3 regions of the Gordonia oleivorans genome follow, and region 1 is predicted to be linked to each of the others. Evidence: riboswitches for the same ligand, from Rfam matches in the RefSeq annotation. Region 1 holds a riboswitch; each other region holds the start of a gene.
What was found. A riboswitch is a leader RNA that binds a small molecule or an ion and turns the genes downstream of it on or off. The one in region 1 is predicted to bind cobalamin.

Region 1 (4,713 bases):
GCGGCTCGAGGACGTCACCCATCAACAACTGGTCGACTACGTGACGGCGCTCGTCCACGACATGGTGACCCGGCGACATGGTGACCCGGCGACATGGTGACCCGGCAAGTCGCGGCCCCTCCGTCGGCGACTCCGCAGCGACACCAGGAAGATCCCGACTGAGATCCGCCACGAGTGCGCTCTGCACATTCTGTGTGAGCGGACCTGCCACCGGGCTCAGCTCATGCCCCACCCCACGCGCCGAGGAAGTGGACCATAGATCACACCGAGATCTACTAGATCAATCTCTCTATTAGAGTGATAATTCAAATATGAGAGTTCGTCGGACACCACAACGGGTGGCAGCGCGTCGTGAGCAGATACTGGACACCGCACGACGGTTGTTCGACGCCGATGGCACCGCAGCGGTCAGCACCGCACGGATTGCCCGGGAGGCGGGCATCAGCCCAGGCAACCTCTACTACTGGTTCCCCGACAAGGCAGACATCGTCCGGGCACTCTACGAGCAGTGGAGCGTGCGATCCGAGCCTCCCATCGATCAGAACCGCACGGCGGACGAGATCCTGCAGACCCTCTGGTGGGCCGGGCGACGGCAGGCCACGGTCACCACCGAATTCGTCTTCTTCTCGCGCGAACTGTTCACGCTGCTCCACGCCGACCCCACGTTGCGGTCCATGTACCGCGCGAACTTCGAGCGACGACTGGCCCTGTTCGAAGCGATCGGGGAATCGGTGATCGGCGACGGGCTGATACGTCGGCCCGATCCACCATCCTCTGTTCGCGACGTCATCACACAGTTGTGGCTCGTCGCGGAGACTGCAGTTCCCTTCGCCGACGCCGTCGGCCGAGATCTCTTCGATCCGCACCGCGCGCACACTGCCATCATCGAACCCCTACTCACCGAGCGCGGTCGTCTCGCACTCGGACTGCCACCTCAAGGAGAATGGACATGAGCGACAACGAATCACACGCAGACGACACCGAATCGGTCGGTGCTGAATCTACCCCCGAGGATCCCCCGGATTCGCGTTCCGGCGAAGATGGCGAAGATGGCGAACCAGAGGCGTCAACACCGCCCACAACGCACCTGAACCGTCGATCAGTGCTGAAAGGCGTCGGGCTGGGGGCACTTGCCCTCGTCGTGGTGGGCAGCGGGGCGGTGGGTATCCGCGCGGCGACCAACGGTGTCTTCGACTCCGGCGAGGGCACACCGTATGACCTGTGGACGCAGTGGCAATCCGAGCGAGGGGTCGGCGGAATCGTCGCCGCCGGAGTCCTCGCCGCCAATCCCCACAACATCCAGCCGTGGACGTTTGTCGTCGGCACCGACAGCATCGACCTGTACGCCGATCCCACTCGCGCGATGCCGATCATGGATTCCGACGGCCGCGAACGTATGGTCGGATTCGGTTGCGCGATCGAGAACATGGCAATCGCGGCACGTGCCCGCGGACTCGTCGCCGAGGTCACCCCACTCCCCGACGCCAACGCCGGCCACATCGCCCATCTCGCACTGCAGCCGGGGGTCGTGCCCAGCACGCAGGACAGGGCGCTTGCCGAAGCAATCGGTCTGCGCCATTCGAATCGCGGCCCGTACGCCTCCCGATCGGTGTCGGAGACCGCGCTGTCCACACTGACCTCGGACTCCCCGGGACTCGGTGAACCGACGCCCGATGTCGTATGGATCACCGACACCGACCGCAGACGTGCCCTCGGCGAAATGTATGTCCGCGCGACGCAGTCGATCATCGACGACACTCCGATGTCCGAAGAGTCGTTCGCGTGGTTTCGCAACGACCGCAGCGACATCGACCGCCACCGTGACGGACTGACTCTTGACGGCCAGGGGATGGCTCCCGCCATGCTGGCTGCGGCCAAGGTCCTTCCCGCACAATCACGGAGCAGCGGGGATGCGTTCTGGCTCAAGAGCACTCGCGACGTACACACCGCCACCGCCACCGCTTACGGCATCCTTCGCGTTCCCGACGTTGCCAACCCACAATCACGCCTGGCCGGCGGCCGATTGATCCAACACATCCATCTCGCCGCGACCGCACAGGGAATCGCGATGCAGCACATGAACCAGATCACCGAACGCATCGCCCGTGACGCGGCCTTGCGACAGCCGGACGAATACGGCCCGCAATGGAGCCACGTGATCGGCATTCCCCAGGACGAAGGTCTGGTGTCGCTCCGGATCGGATACCCGGAGCGCGCGGCCGAGCCATCCCCGCGCCGCGCGCTCTCGGACGTGACACGCACAGCGTGACAGTGCAGATCGACGACGCCGAGCTCGACGGCGCGTGACAGTGCCTGCTCGGTGAACATCGTGCTGATGTCCACTCCGGTTCCACCCCACCCTGGCAACCTCACCCCGGCATCGGTCGCCACGTCAGCGTCGCCCTCAGCAACCCACCCGAACAATGAGACAAAACCGACTTGCTACGCTCTGTCAGCGAGAACGGTTCGCATCCCGAGAGCTGGATGCCAGGGAACCCGGTGCGACTCCGGGACTGGCGCGCAACGGTGTGGGTTTCACCTCACGGCATCACACGAGTGACCGCGAGGGTGTTCCCGAGTCCGATACCTGCCGTTCCACCGATGAGTCCATCGCGTACCTCGCGCACAGGTACCCCGACACACCGAGGTAGACGTGTACCTTCCCGGCATCTCACACCATCGCTGCCGGAACGATTTTCACTCGTGACGGCGCCGAGGATCAGGACCCGCTTCACCGCCCGCACTCCGGTTGGCCCAGCCGCCCGGCGCCTACCGCCGCTCGCGCTCACCGGAGTCCTCGCAGCACTGACCTGCCTCAGCCTCGTGACGTCGGTGGCATTCGGGGCCGAACACATCCCGATCTCCGAGGTGTGGCAGACCGTCATCGGCAGGTTCACCGGCAACGAGGTCGACGCCGCCTACTCGGTGATCGTGTGGGATCTGCGTCTGCCCCGCTCGATCCTGGCCGCGATCGTCGGGGCCGGACTCGCCCTGGCCGGCGCCGTGATGCAGGTGCTGGTGCGCAATCCGCTCGCGGAGCCGTACCTGCTGGGTGTCTCCGCCGGAGCCGCCGTCGGCGCAACCGCGGTACTGACGATGGGAGCCCTTGCCGGACTGGGGATCTGGGCGCTGACCGGCGGCGCACTCATCGGAGCGCTGGTCGCCACCGTGACCGTGTACTCCGTTGCGTTGGCCCAGGGCGGGCTGACTCCGATCCGGCTGATCCTGTCCGGAGTCGTGTTGTCGTCGGCGTTCATGTCGTTGTCGTCGCTGATGGTCTTCTCCGCCGGCGACCCGCAGGCCGCAGAGGGGGTGATGTTCTGGATGCTGGGCAGTGTCGCCGGGGCGACCTGGGCAAAGGTCCCGCTGGCCGGAGTGGTCGTGCTGACCACATTGCTCGGCATGCTCCTGATCCATTCCTGGCTTGATGCCTACGCGACGGGCAATGACACCGCTTCCTCTCTGGGCGTACCCGTCGCCGCGCTGCGCACCGGCTTGTTCGTGGTCCAGGGCGTGCTGGTCGGCGTACTCGTGGCCGTGTCGGGTGGAATCGGGTTCGTGGGCCTGATCATTCCCCACGCGGCCCGCATGCTGGTGGGGGCCACGCATCGCGCGATGCTGCCGGTCGCCGTGTGCGGCGGAGCGCTGTTCCTGGTGTGGGTGGACGTCATCTCCCGGGTGGCGGCCGCACCGCGGGAGATGCCGTTGGGCATCGTCACCGGACTCATCGGTGCCCCGGTATTCCTCTACCTCATGGGTCGTCGTCGGTACTCCTTCGGTAGTGGCGGATGAGCGTCCCGGCGGCCATCGCAGCCCCTGAGGTGTCGCTGACCGCGTGCGGTGTCGAATGCCGACGCGGCGGCCGAGTCATCGTCTCTGGCGTCCATGTGTCGGTTCCGGCGGCGACGCGCCTGGCCCTCATCGGTCCGAACGGCGCCGGCAAGACCACCCTGCTGCGGGTACTCGCCGGACTCGAGGCACCGGCGGCCGGGACCGTCCGTCTCGGTGCCGACGACCTGCACGCGATGCGTCCACGGCAGCGAGCGCGGATGGTCGCCGTCGTCGGCCAGGAGGAGCAGCCCTCGGCCGAACTCACACTGACCGAAGCCGTGGGACTGGGACGGACGCCGCACCGCAGCCCGTGGGCCCCCGCCGGAGACGCCGAGCGTGAGATCATCACTCGCGCACTGCAAACGGTTGGGCTCGCAGGCGCTGAACAACGATCGTGCACACAGCTATCCGGCGGTGAACGCCATCGTGTGGTGCTCGCACGCGCGCTCGCGCAGGACACACCGATTCTTGTCCTCGATGAGCCGACCAATCACCTCGACGCCGCGTGGCGACTTCGTCTGATGCGGATTCTCGACGAACTCGACGCCACCATCGTCGCCGCGATGCATGACCTCGACCTGGTGCTGCGGCATTTCGATCAGGTCGCGGTCATCGCCGACGGCGGCATCGTCGCCGCCGGTACGCCGATCGAGGTCCTCGACTCCGAACTCCTGCGCACCGTGTTCTCGGTACGCGGCGACGTTGTGCACCACCCCCGAACCGGACAACCTCACCTGCTGCTCACCGATGCAGTAACCGCCGACGACACCGATCAAGGATGACAACTCAGATGATCACCACCCACCGCCGTGTTCCCGCAGTAGGACTCGCCGTCACCGCACTGATATTGGGGCTCACCGCGTGTGGCTCCGACAACGAGAC
Region 2 (4,713 bases), on a different contig from region 1:
GTGTCCGACTGCCCCTGCTGCAGGGCATCACGTTTGCCACGCTGGCCCCGGTGATCCAGATCGCCAACCAGAACGGCGGCGGACGTGTCGGCCTGCAGACGGTGTACGGGGCGGTGATCGCGGCGGGTGTCTTCACCTTCCTCATCGCACCGTTCTTCGCCAAACTCATCCGTTTCCTCCCGCCCGTCGTGACCGGCACCCTGATCACGATCATCGGCATCTGCCTGATCCCGGTGGGCGCCGGTGACGCGGTCACCAACCCGAACGAGCATCTGAAGGACGCCGCCAACTGGCGGTGGGTCTGTTACGCCCTGGGCACCATCTTGCTGATCGTGTTGATGCAACGGTTCTTCCGCGGTTTCATGGCCACCATCGCCGTCCTCCTGGGCCTGGTGATCGGCACCTTCATCGCCTGGCTGTGCGGTGACGCGAGCTTCTCCTCGGTGGGCGAGGCCAACTGGCTGGGCTTCACCCCGCCCTTCGCATTCGGTTGGCCGCGTTGGGATATCGTCGCCATCGTCTCGATGATCGTGGTGTTGCTGGTGGTCGCGGTGGAGTCGACCGGCTCGATCTTTGCCACCGGCGAGATCGTCGGCAAACGCATCAAGGCCGACGACGTCGCCGCGGCGGTCCGCGCCGACGGTGTCGCCACCGTCATCGGCGGGTCGTTCAACTCGTTTCCGTACACCGCCTTCTCGGAGAACGTCGGTCTGGTGCGCCTGACCGGGGTGAAGAGCCGGTGGGTGGTGGCCTGCGCCGGTGTCATCATGATCATCCTCGGTCTGCTGCCCAAGCTGGCCAAGGTCGTCGAGTCGATTCCGGCCCCGGTGCTCGGCGGCGCCGCCCTGATCATGTTCGCAACCGTGGCGATCGTCGGAATCCAGACCCTGACGTCGGTGGACTTCACCGACCACCGCAACCTCATCATCGCCGCCACGTCCCTTGCCGTGGCCCTGTACGTGCAGTTCTCGCAGTCGTCGGTCCCCTCCCAGGTGATCGAGAAGAGCGGCAGCATCACCGACGTCCCGGAACTGCCCGGTGTCGATCAGGCGATGCCCAACATGGTGTTGCAGATCCCGTTCTCCACCGGCATCACGATGGGCGCGATCTGCGCAATCCTGTTGAATCTCTTGTTCTTCCACGTCGGCGGCAAGGGACCCGCGGTCGCCGGCAAGGGCTCGATCACCCTCGACGAGGTCAACACCATGTCGCGTGAGGAGTTCCGGGAGACCTTCGGCGAGGTCGTCCAGGGCGTCGACTGGGTGCTCGACCGCGCCTGGGAGCAGCGTCCGTTCGAGGACGTGCACGATCTGCGTATCGCGTTCCAGGAGGCGATGCTCACCGGCAGCGACACCCAGCAGATGGACCTGATCCAGGCGTTCCCCGACCTCGGTGCCGAGAACGAGTACGGCGAACTGACCGCGGTCGATCACAAGGGGCTCTCACATCTGGAGGAGACCGAGCACGAGAACGTCGTCAATCTCGCGAGCGCCTATCGCGAGCACTTCGGGTTCCCGCTGGTGATCTGCGCCCGTGAAACCGAACGGTACGACCGGGTGCTGCGCAACGGCTGGGCCCGCATGGACAACTCCGAAACCTCCGAGAAGTCCTTCGCGCTCATCGAGATCGCCAAGATCGTCAACTACCGGTTCGACGATCTCGTGGCCGACGCCAATCCGTTGACGTCGGTGCGATTCGGCCGCCAGCCCGAGCTCTCCTAGGCTGGGGCAGTGCGACGAGTGGATTGGCGTGGACTGGCCAGCTTCAATGAACTGTCCGAGAGACAGGCCATCGGCACCCTTTACGACTGCTGCAGCTCATCGATCTGGGCGCTGCGGGTGGCCAGGGCCCGACCCTTCGTCGACGATGAGGCCTTGCTCGAGTACGCCGACCTGATCCTCGCCGAACTCACCGAGGCCGATCTCGACGAGGCCCTGGCCGGCCATCCGCGCATCGGTGACCGCCCCGACAACGCCTCCTCGCAGCGGGAGCAGTCGGGGGTCGCCGGTGCGGACCCGGCCGTCCTGGCCGAACTCAAGGACCTCAACAGGGCCTACGACGAAAAGTTCGGGCACGTCTACCTGGTGTTCGCCAACGGCCGCCCGGCCGCGGAACTGCTGGCCATCCTCAAGGAGCGCATCCGCAACGACGCCGCGACCGAACGACGGGTGATGCGCATGGAGCTGGCGAAGATCAATCGCGCCCGGCTGCAGCGCATGCTCACCCCGGCCATCGAGTATGTTGACGACTGATCACCGCACCGCATCCGGCGGTCCGACATCGCAAGGGAGCGAACACCGATGACCGGTCTGTCCACCCACGTCCTCGACGCGGTCTCGGGATCGCCGGCCGTCGGTGTGGCGGTGTCCCTGCAGGACGCCGCCGGCGGCGAGGTGGCCGCGGGCGTCACCGATTCCGACGGCCGGATCGGCCAGGTGAACACCGAGCCGCTGATCCCGGGCATCTATCATCTCGTCTTCGACACCGGAAACTGGTTCGCCGACAACAACATCGACGGCTTCTATCCCGAGATCGACATCTGTTTCACCGTCGACGACCCGGACCGCCACTACCACGTTCCGGTGCTGCTGAGCCCCTTCGCGTACTCGACGTACCGCGGTAGCTGAGCGAGCTCAACCGCTCACATCGCACACCACTGACGGCGCCCGCCACCCCACTGTCAGCGCCCGCCACCCCACTGACAGCGCCCCGACCTGCCGTAACGACGGATCGATAACGGTCATCGCATGGACCGCCGACCGGGGCGGCGGCGGAGTGTGTGTATCCTGGCCTGCGCAGTTGGTTCGCCACCCGGGAAGTCATGGAGCCCCTACACCCGGGCCAGGCGTCGAAAGAGGGAATCCGGTGTGAATCCGGAACTGTCCCGCAGCGGTATGTCGGAACGACCGCCGTCACATGCACTGGGCACACACGCCCGGGAAGCGACGGCCAGTAGGAACCGGGTCAGCGATGATCTGCCCGCCGACGAGTCCGAAGACCTGCCTGCTGTACCGGTCGCGCCGCGATCGGTGGATCGTCGCCTCGTGGAATGGGCGTTGGTCGGACAGGCAGCAACAGGCGAACCGACTTCTTGCGGTAGTTCGCCACGGGGCTTGATCGACCCACTCTGCAAGGGCGACGGACCGTCGGAAACCATTGCAGGAGCGTCACACTCATGTCCGTGAGTACCACCAGCAGTTCTACTCCGAAAGCTGCACCCTTCACCGCCACCGTCCTCGGTACGCCTCGCATCGGCCCGCGCCGCGAACTCAAGCGCGCCATCGAGGGTTACTGGGCCGGGCGCGTCGACGCAGACGAACTGGCCGCCGTCGGCGCCGAACTACGCCGCGACACCTGGGCGCAACTCGCCTCGGCGGGCCTCGACTCGATTCCCGTCAACTCGTTCTCGTACTACGACCAGGTTCTCGACACCGCGATCATGCTCGGCGCACTGCCCGAGTGTTTCGCCGCGATCGACGATGCGCTGGACCGCTACTTCGCCGCCGCCCGTGGCACCGCCGGCGAGATCGACAACGCCGAGTACGAGCGACAGATGCGCGCCGAGATCGCCGACGCGATCGCACTGCAGGAAAAGATCGGGCTCGACGTGCTCGTCCACGGCGAGCCGGAGCGCAACGACATGGTGCAGTACTTCGCCGAGCAACTCGACGGATTCTTCGCCACCGCCAATGGGTGGGTCCAGTCCTACGGCACCCGGTGCGTGCGCCCGCCGATCCTTTTCGGCGACGTGTCGCGTCCCACGCCGATGACCGTCGACTGGATCACCTACGCCCAGTCGCTGACCGGTAAGCCGGTGAAGGGCATGCTCACCGGCCCGGTCACCATCCTGGCGTGGTCGTTCGTGCGCAACGATCAGCCGCTGTCGGTCTCCGCCGATCAGATCGCCCTGGCGATCCGCGACGAGACCGTTGATCTCGAACGCGCCGGCGTGGGCATCATCCAGGTCGACGAGCCGGCCCTGCGCGAACTGCTCCCGTTGCGCAACGCCGACAAGCAGGCGTATCTGGATTGGGCTGTCCGTGCGTTCCGTCTGTCGACGTCGGGCGTCGCCGACACCACGCAGGTGCACACCCATCTGTGCTACTCGGAGTTCGGTGAGGTGATCGGTGCGATCGCCGACCTCGACGCCGACGTCACCTCCATCGAGGCGGCCCGGTCGAGCATGGAGGTGCTCGACGATCTCAACTCCGTCGGCTTCTCCAATGGTGTCGGTCCGGGCGTCTACGACATCCACTCCCCGCGTGTCCCGGACACCGGCGAGATCGAGACGTCGCTGCGTGCGGCCCTCAAGGCCGTTGGCCCGGAACGCCTCTGGGTCAACCCCGACTGCGGGCTCAAGACCCGCGGCAATGAGGAGGTCATCGCGTCGCTGACCAACCTGGTCGCGGCGGCCGCCGCCGTCCGGGCGGGCGCCGACGCCTGAGTCGACCCGCACAGCTCCGACGCCGATCCATCACCCGCCCGTCGCGGGGGTGGATCGGCGTCGGACCTTCTTCTCACCGATGCCTATATCCCTCTGCCGCCCACCACATCCGAGGGGCACACTCCGTAGCGGTTGCGGAACGCTGCCGCAAACCGGCCCGAATGCGTGAATCCCCACCGCAGTGCGACCTCGGTGACGGAATCGGCTGTTTCACCGGCCAATTCGTCGTGAACGCCACGTAACCGGATGTCGGTCAAGCACTCTCGGGG
Region 3 (4,713 bases), on a different contig from region 1:
TCGCCGAGGTCCTCGGCGGCGCGATCGCCCTGCAGTTGCTCTTCGATCTGCCCCTCCTGGTCGGCGGCATCATCGTCGGCGTCGTCTCCACGGTGGTGTTGTTGCTGCAGAACCCGCGCCAGCAACGGGTCTTCGAGACCGTCATCCTGTCGATGCTGGCCATCATCGTGGTCGGCTTCCTGGCTGGTCTCGTGGTGAACCCGCCGCCGGTGTCCGACGTCGTCGGCGGTCTCGTTCCCCGCCTGCAGGGTCCCGAAACCGTGCTGCTGGCCGCCTCGATGCTCGGCGCGACGGTGATGCCGCACGCCATCTACGTGCACTCGTCACTGGTGATCGACCGGCACGGCGTCGCCAAGACCCCGGCCCGACGGCGGCTGCTGGTGCGTGCCACCCGATGGGATGTGGTGACCGCCCTGATCATCGCCGGCGCGGTGAACATCTCCCTGCTGCTGCTCGCGGCCCAGAATCTGCGCGGCAAGGAGGGCACCGACACCATCGAGGGCGCCTACCACGCGGTGGCCGATTCGATGGGACCGCACATGGCGACCATCTTCGCGATCGGGCTGCTGGCCAGCGGACTGGCCGCCACCTCGGTCGGATCGTCGGCGGGTGCGGCCATCATGGCCGGCCTGTTGCACAGACGTATCCCGCTGGTGATCCGGCGGCTGGCCACCCTGGTTCCCGCCCTGGCGGTGCTCGCCCTCGGCGTCGATCCCACCTGGGCACTGGTGATGAGCCAGGTGGTCCTGAGTTTCGGCATCCCCTTCGCGATCATCCCGCTCGGACGACTCACCGCCGACCGGTCACTGATGGGCGAGTTCGCCGACGGGTGGCCACTGCGCATCGTCGCGGCCCTGTCGTCGGTGATGATCGTCGTCCTCAACATCGCCCTCATCGTGCTGGTGTTGACCGGGACCTGACCGGAATGGGGCCACCGCCGGCGGCACGGCCCCCGCGACCATTGGCCACCGCGACCACTGAATCTGGTGCTTGCCGCAGTGGTTGCGCGACCGGGTGTTCGGGGTTGAGACCAACAGATACCGGCCTCGACGACGCCCGGCGTCGAGGCCGGTATCGGCGGCGCGTCTAGGCCAGCAACCCCTTGGCCACGTGGGTCACCTGGATCTCGTTGCTGCCCGCGTAGATCATCAGCGACTTGGCGTCGCGCGCAAGCTGTTCCACGCGATACTCGGCCATGTAGCCGTTGCCGCCGAACAGCTGCACGGCCTCCATCGCCACATCGGTGGCGGCCTTGGACGAATACAGCTTCATCGCCGACGCCTCGGCCAGGCTCGGCGGCTTGCCCGCCTTGGTGCGCTCGATCGCACTGAAGAGCATGTTCTGCACGTTGATCCGGGCCACCTCCATCTCGGCGAGCTTGAGCTGGATGAGCTGGAATCTCCCGATCTCCTGACCCCACAGCGTGCGGGTCTTCGCGTAATCGATGCTCAGGCGTAGACATTCGTTGATGATGCCCATCGCCAACGCCGCGATGCCGATGCGCTCGGCGGTGAAACCGGCCTTTGCCCCTTCTGCGCCACGCGAATCCGAGCCGGTGTCCTCGGTCTCGCCGAGCAGCCGGTCACGACCGAGGCGCACATTGTCGAAGAACAACTCACCGGTCGGCGAGCTCACCATGCCCATCTTCTTGAACGGTTTGCCCTGGGTCAGCCCCTCCATACCCTTGTCGAGGACGAAGGAGAGCACCTTGCGCTCCCGCATCGGGGTGTCCGAGCCGTCGTCGAGTTTGGCGAAGACGACGATCGTGTCGGCGTAGGGACCGTTGGTGATGAAGGTCTTCTGCCCGTTGAGCACGTACTCGTCCCCGTCGCGACGCACCGTGGTCTTCATGCCGCCGAGGGCATCCGAGCCCGAGTCGGGTTCGGTGATCGCCCACGCACCCACCTTCTCCATCGTCACCAATTCGGGCAGCCAGCGCTTCTTCTGTGCGAGGGTGCCCTTGCCGCGGATGGTCGAGGCCGTCAGCCCCATGCTGACGCCCATGGAACCGACGAGCCCGAGGCAGACACCGGCCAGTTCGATGTTGACGATCATGAACATCGAGCCGGCCATGGCACCTCCGCCGCCACCGCCGGACGGCTTCTCCCCGGCGGCCTCGGCGGCCAGCTCCTTTTCCAGCGCATCCTTGGCCATCGCGTCGACACCGAAGGTGGACAACAACTTTCGAGTGATGTCATAGGGCGGCAGCACCCCCGTCTCGAGCTCGTCGATGTGCGGACGGATCTCCTTGTCGATGAACGCGCGCAAGGCGTCGCGCACCATCAGATCTTCCTCTGACCATTCGAACATCGACACACCTCACAAGTAGGGAGCACCAGTGGAACACGTTTCAGCTCCCAACTGTGTCAGCCGCCACTGTCACCGTCAAGGAACAGATCGGAGATTTCATCTCTTTGCTGAGGGATGCGCCGATCCGGACAATGCGGCCACCTCCGCACGGGACTATCGAGACATCCCGGACACCCGTCTTGACCTGCACTCTTCCGGGTGATGTGCTCATCTGCGACGGCGCACGGAACCCGGTGAGAATCCGGGACGGTGGCGCCACTGTGAGCCCGACGTATCGCCCACGCGATACGTCACCGGCAAGTCAGACACGTCGCCGTCACCGAGTTGCACACCATCGACGGGGCGCATCACCCCAGGAGGTTCCGATGACTTCACACGTCGCACAGCCGAGCGCCGGCGTCCAGGTCTCACCCGAGGCGCTGTCCGCCGGGCGTGTCGCCCTGATCCTCGGCATCACCGTCCTGCTGGCCTTGCTGGCCTACTACTTCATCGGCATCGACGAGGGGATGACCTCCGTGTTCGGCAAGACGATGGTCGTCCACGAGTGGGTGCACGACGCCCGCCACTTCCTCGGCTTCCCCTGCCACTGAGCCGGCTGAACGATGTTGGAACTCCGCGTCATCGGGCGCGGAGCCCTGGCCGGTCTGATCGCCGGCATTCTGGGCTTCGTCTTCGCCCGCATCTTTGCCGAACCCGTCATCAACACGGCGATCGACTACGAGTCGGGGCGAGACGAGGTCCTCGATGCCCTCAACCAGGCGGCGGGCCGGGCCACCGAGGCCGAGGGCTCGGAGATCTTCAGTCGATCCATCCAGTCGACGGTGGGCATCGCCACCGGGATCATCGGCTTCTCCGTCGCGATGGGCGCCCTGATCGCGGTCGCCTACCTGGTCCTGATGGGACGAACGGGTCTCCGCGCGCAGTACCTTTCCTGGCTGATCGCCGGCTTCGGATTCCTCGGCATCTACCTGCTCCCGTTCGTCAAGTACCCGGCCAACCCGCCGGCCATCGGACACGACTTCACCATCGCGACCCGCGGACAGCTGTACCTGGCGATGGTGACGATCTCGTTGATCCTCCTCGGACTCGCGGTGTACGTCGCGCACATGTTGCACTCCCGGATCGGCACCTACCGAGCCGTGTTGGTCGCGGGCGCCGGCTTCCTGGTCCTGTTCGGTATCGCACTGGCCGCGATGCCCTCGCTCGGCGACCTGCAGGCGAACGTCGACCACGCCGGCGAATTCGGCTTCGCGCGGGCGTCCACGGAAACGCCGCAGCCGATCACCAACATCCTCGACAAGCCCCTCACCATCGACGGGAAGACCTACGCACCCGGCCAGATCGCCTACCCCGGCTTCGACGCGGACGTGTTGTGGAAGTTCCGCTGGTACTCACTGCTCAATCAGGCGTTGATCTGGCTGGTGATCGGAATGGTGTTCGGCGCGTTGATGAACCGGATGATGCCGTCGGATGACGCGCGGCCGAGTGAGGACCGGCGCGATACGCTCGTCACACGGTGACCCACCTGGACGAACTCGGCCCCTTCTTCGGCGTTGCGCGGCACGCCGCGTCCGACCATGCCATCACTCCGTGGACGCCGATGTCGGACCTGCTCGCCGACCCCGGCATCCTCACCGATCGCGTCGCGCGCGTCCGCGGCGCGCTCGCTGCCGGCGGCCCGGTCGAGGAAAGGGTCGCCGCATCGGTGACACATCTGGGTCTCGTCGCGCGCATCATCGCCCCCGCCATCGCCGTCGAGGCCCTGGGTGATCCACCGATCTCGTTGCGCCCGGACGACATCTGGTGGCAGGACGAACTGGGTGGTCCCTACCCGCTCTCGGTGACCGCGGCGGAACCGGGCACCGACAGCGGCGACTCGGTCGTCGAGGCGCTGACCCACCTCGTCGGTGACACCTTCGGGGTCAGTGCCCGAACCCTGTGGGGCAATGTCGCCTCCGCGGCGAACAGCGCCGCGCAGCTCATCGCCGCGGCCCGGCCCGACCTGCAGGAAGCCGCTCGGGATGCCGCCGACCGACTCCTCGCCGACGGCCGGGTCGAGGGCGGTGCGTTGCGCTCCGGTCCGACATTTCGCCGACGCAGTTGTTGCCTGATCTATCAGGTCAGCGGTGACCGCCGATCCGTCTGCGGCGATTGCGTGCTGACCTGACCGGCGAGTCCCCGGTACAACGACGCCGCCCGGCACCATCGCTGGTGCCGGGCGGCGTCGTCTGTGTTCGGTCTTCGTATCAGCTGTTCGCGTCGGCCATGGCCGACGATCGGTTGGCCGACGATCGACTCATCCACGTCAGCAAGCCGGCGAACGCCGTGGTCAGGACGGTCCACAGGATCACCTGATTGGCGATTGCGTACACCCGGAAATCTCCGATGACTGCGCTCGGGAAA

Region 2: it holds a riboswitch for cobalamin, as region 1 does, so the genes downstream of both, metE (5-methyltetrahydropteroyltriglutamate--homocysteine S-methyltransferase) here and ABLE92_RS06675 (FecCD family ABC transporter permease) in region 1, are expected to answer to the same signal.
Region 3: it holds a riboswitch for cobalamin, as region 1 does, so the genes downstream of both, ABLE92_RS00665 (CbtB-domain containing protein) here and ABLE92_RS06675 (FecCD family ABC transporter permease) in region 1, are expected to answer to the same signal.

What each region holds. Positions count from the first base shown of each region.
Region 1 covers NZ_JBDZDI010000003.1:15,088-19,800, forward strand. Annotated here, with positions in the region: gene ABLE92_RS06665 (TetR/AcrR family transcriptional regulator) at 312-953, shown strand; gene ABLE92_RS06670 (Acg family FMN-binding oxidoreductase) at 1,103-2,269, shown strand; cobalamin riboswitch at 2,446-2,609, shown strand; gene ABLE92_RS06675 (FecCD family ABC transporter permease) at 2,719-3,792, shown strand; gene ABLE92_RS06680 (ABC transporter ATP-binding protein) at 3,789-4,613, shown strand; gene ABLE92_RS06685 (ABC transporter substrate-binding protein) at 4,622-4,713, shown strand, end outside.
Region 2 covers NZ_JBDZDI010000001.1:127,171-131,883, forward strand. Annotated here, with positions in the region: gene ABLE92_RS00550 (solute carrier family 23 protein) at 1-1,721, shown strand, start outside; gene uraD (2-oxo-4-hydroxy-4-carboxy-5-ureidoimidazoline decarboxylase) at 1,731-2,252, shown strand; gene uraH (hydroxyisourate hydrolase) at 2,301-2,627, shown strand; cobalamin riboswitch at 2,784-3,021, shown strand; gene metE (5-methyltetrahydropteroyltriglutamate--homocysteine S-methyltransferase) at 3,176-4,444, shown strand; gene ABLE92_RS00570 (AraC family transcriptional regulator) at 4,528-4,713, opposite strand, start outside.
Region 3 covers NZ_JBDZDI010000001.1:157,353-162,065, forward strand. Annotated here, with positions in the region: gene ABLE92_RS00655 (Nramp family divalent metal transporter) at 1-920, shown strand, start outside; gene ABLE92_RS00660 (acyl-CoA dehydrogenase family protein) at 1,087-2,310, opposite strand; cobalamin riboswitch at 2,511-2,642, shown strand; gene ABLE92_RS00665 (CbtB-domain containing protein) at 2,676-2,900, shown strand; gene ABLE92_RS00670 (CbtA family protein) at 2,913-3,830, shown strand; gene ABLE92_RS00675 ((2Fe-2S)-binding protein) at 3,827-4,477, shown strand; gene ABLE92_RS00680 (CbtA family protein) at 4,557-4,713, opposite strand, start outside.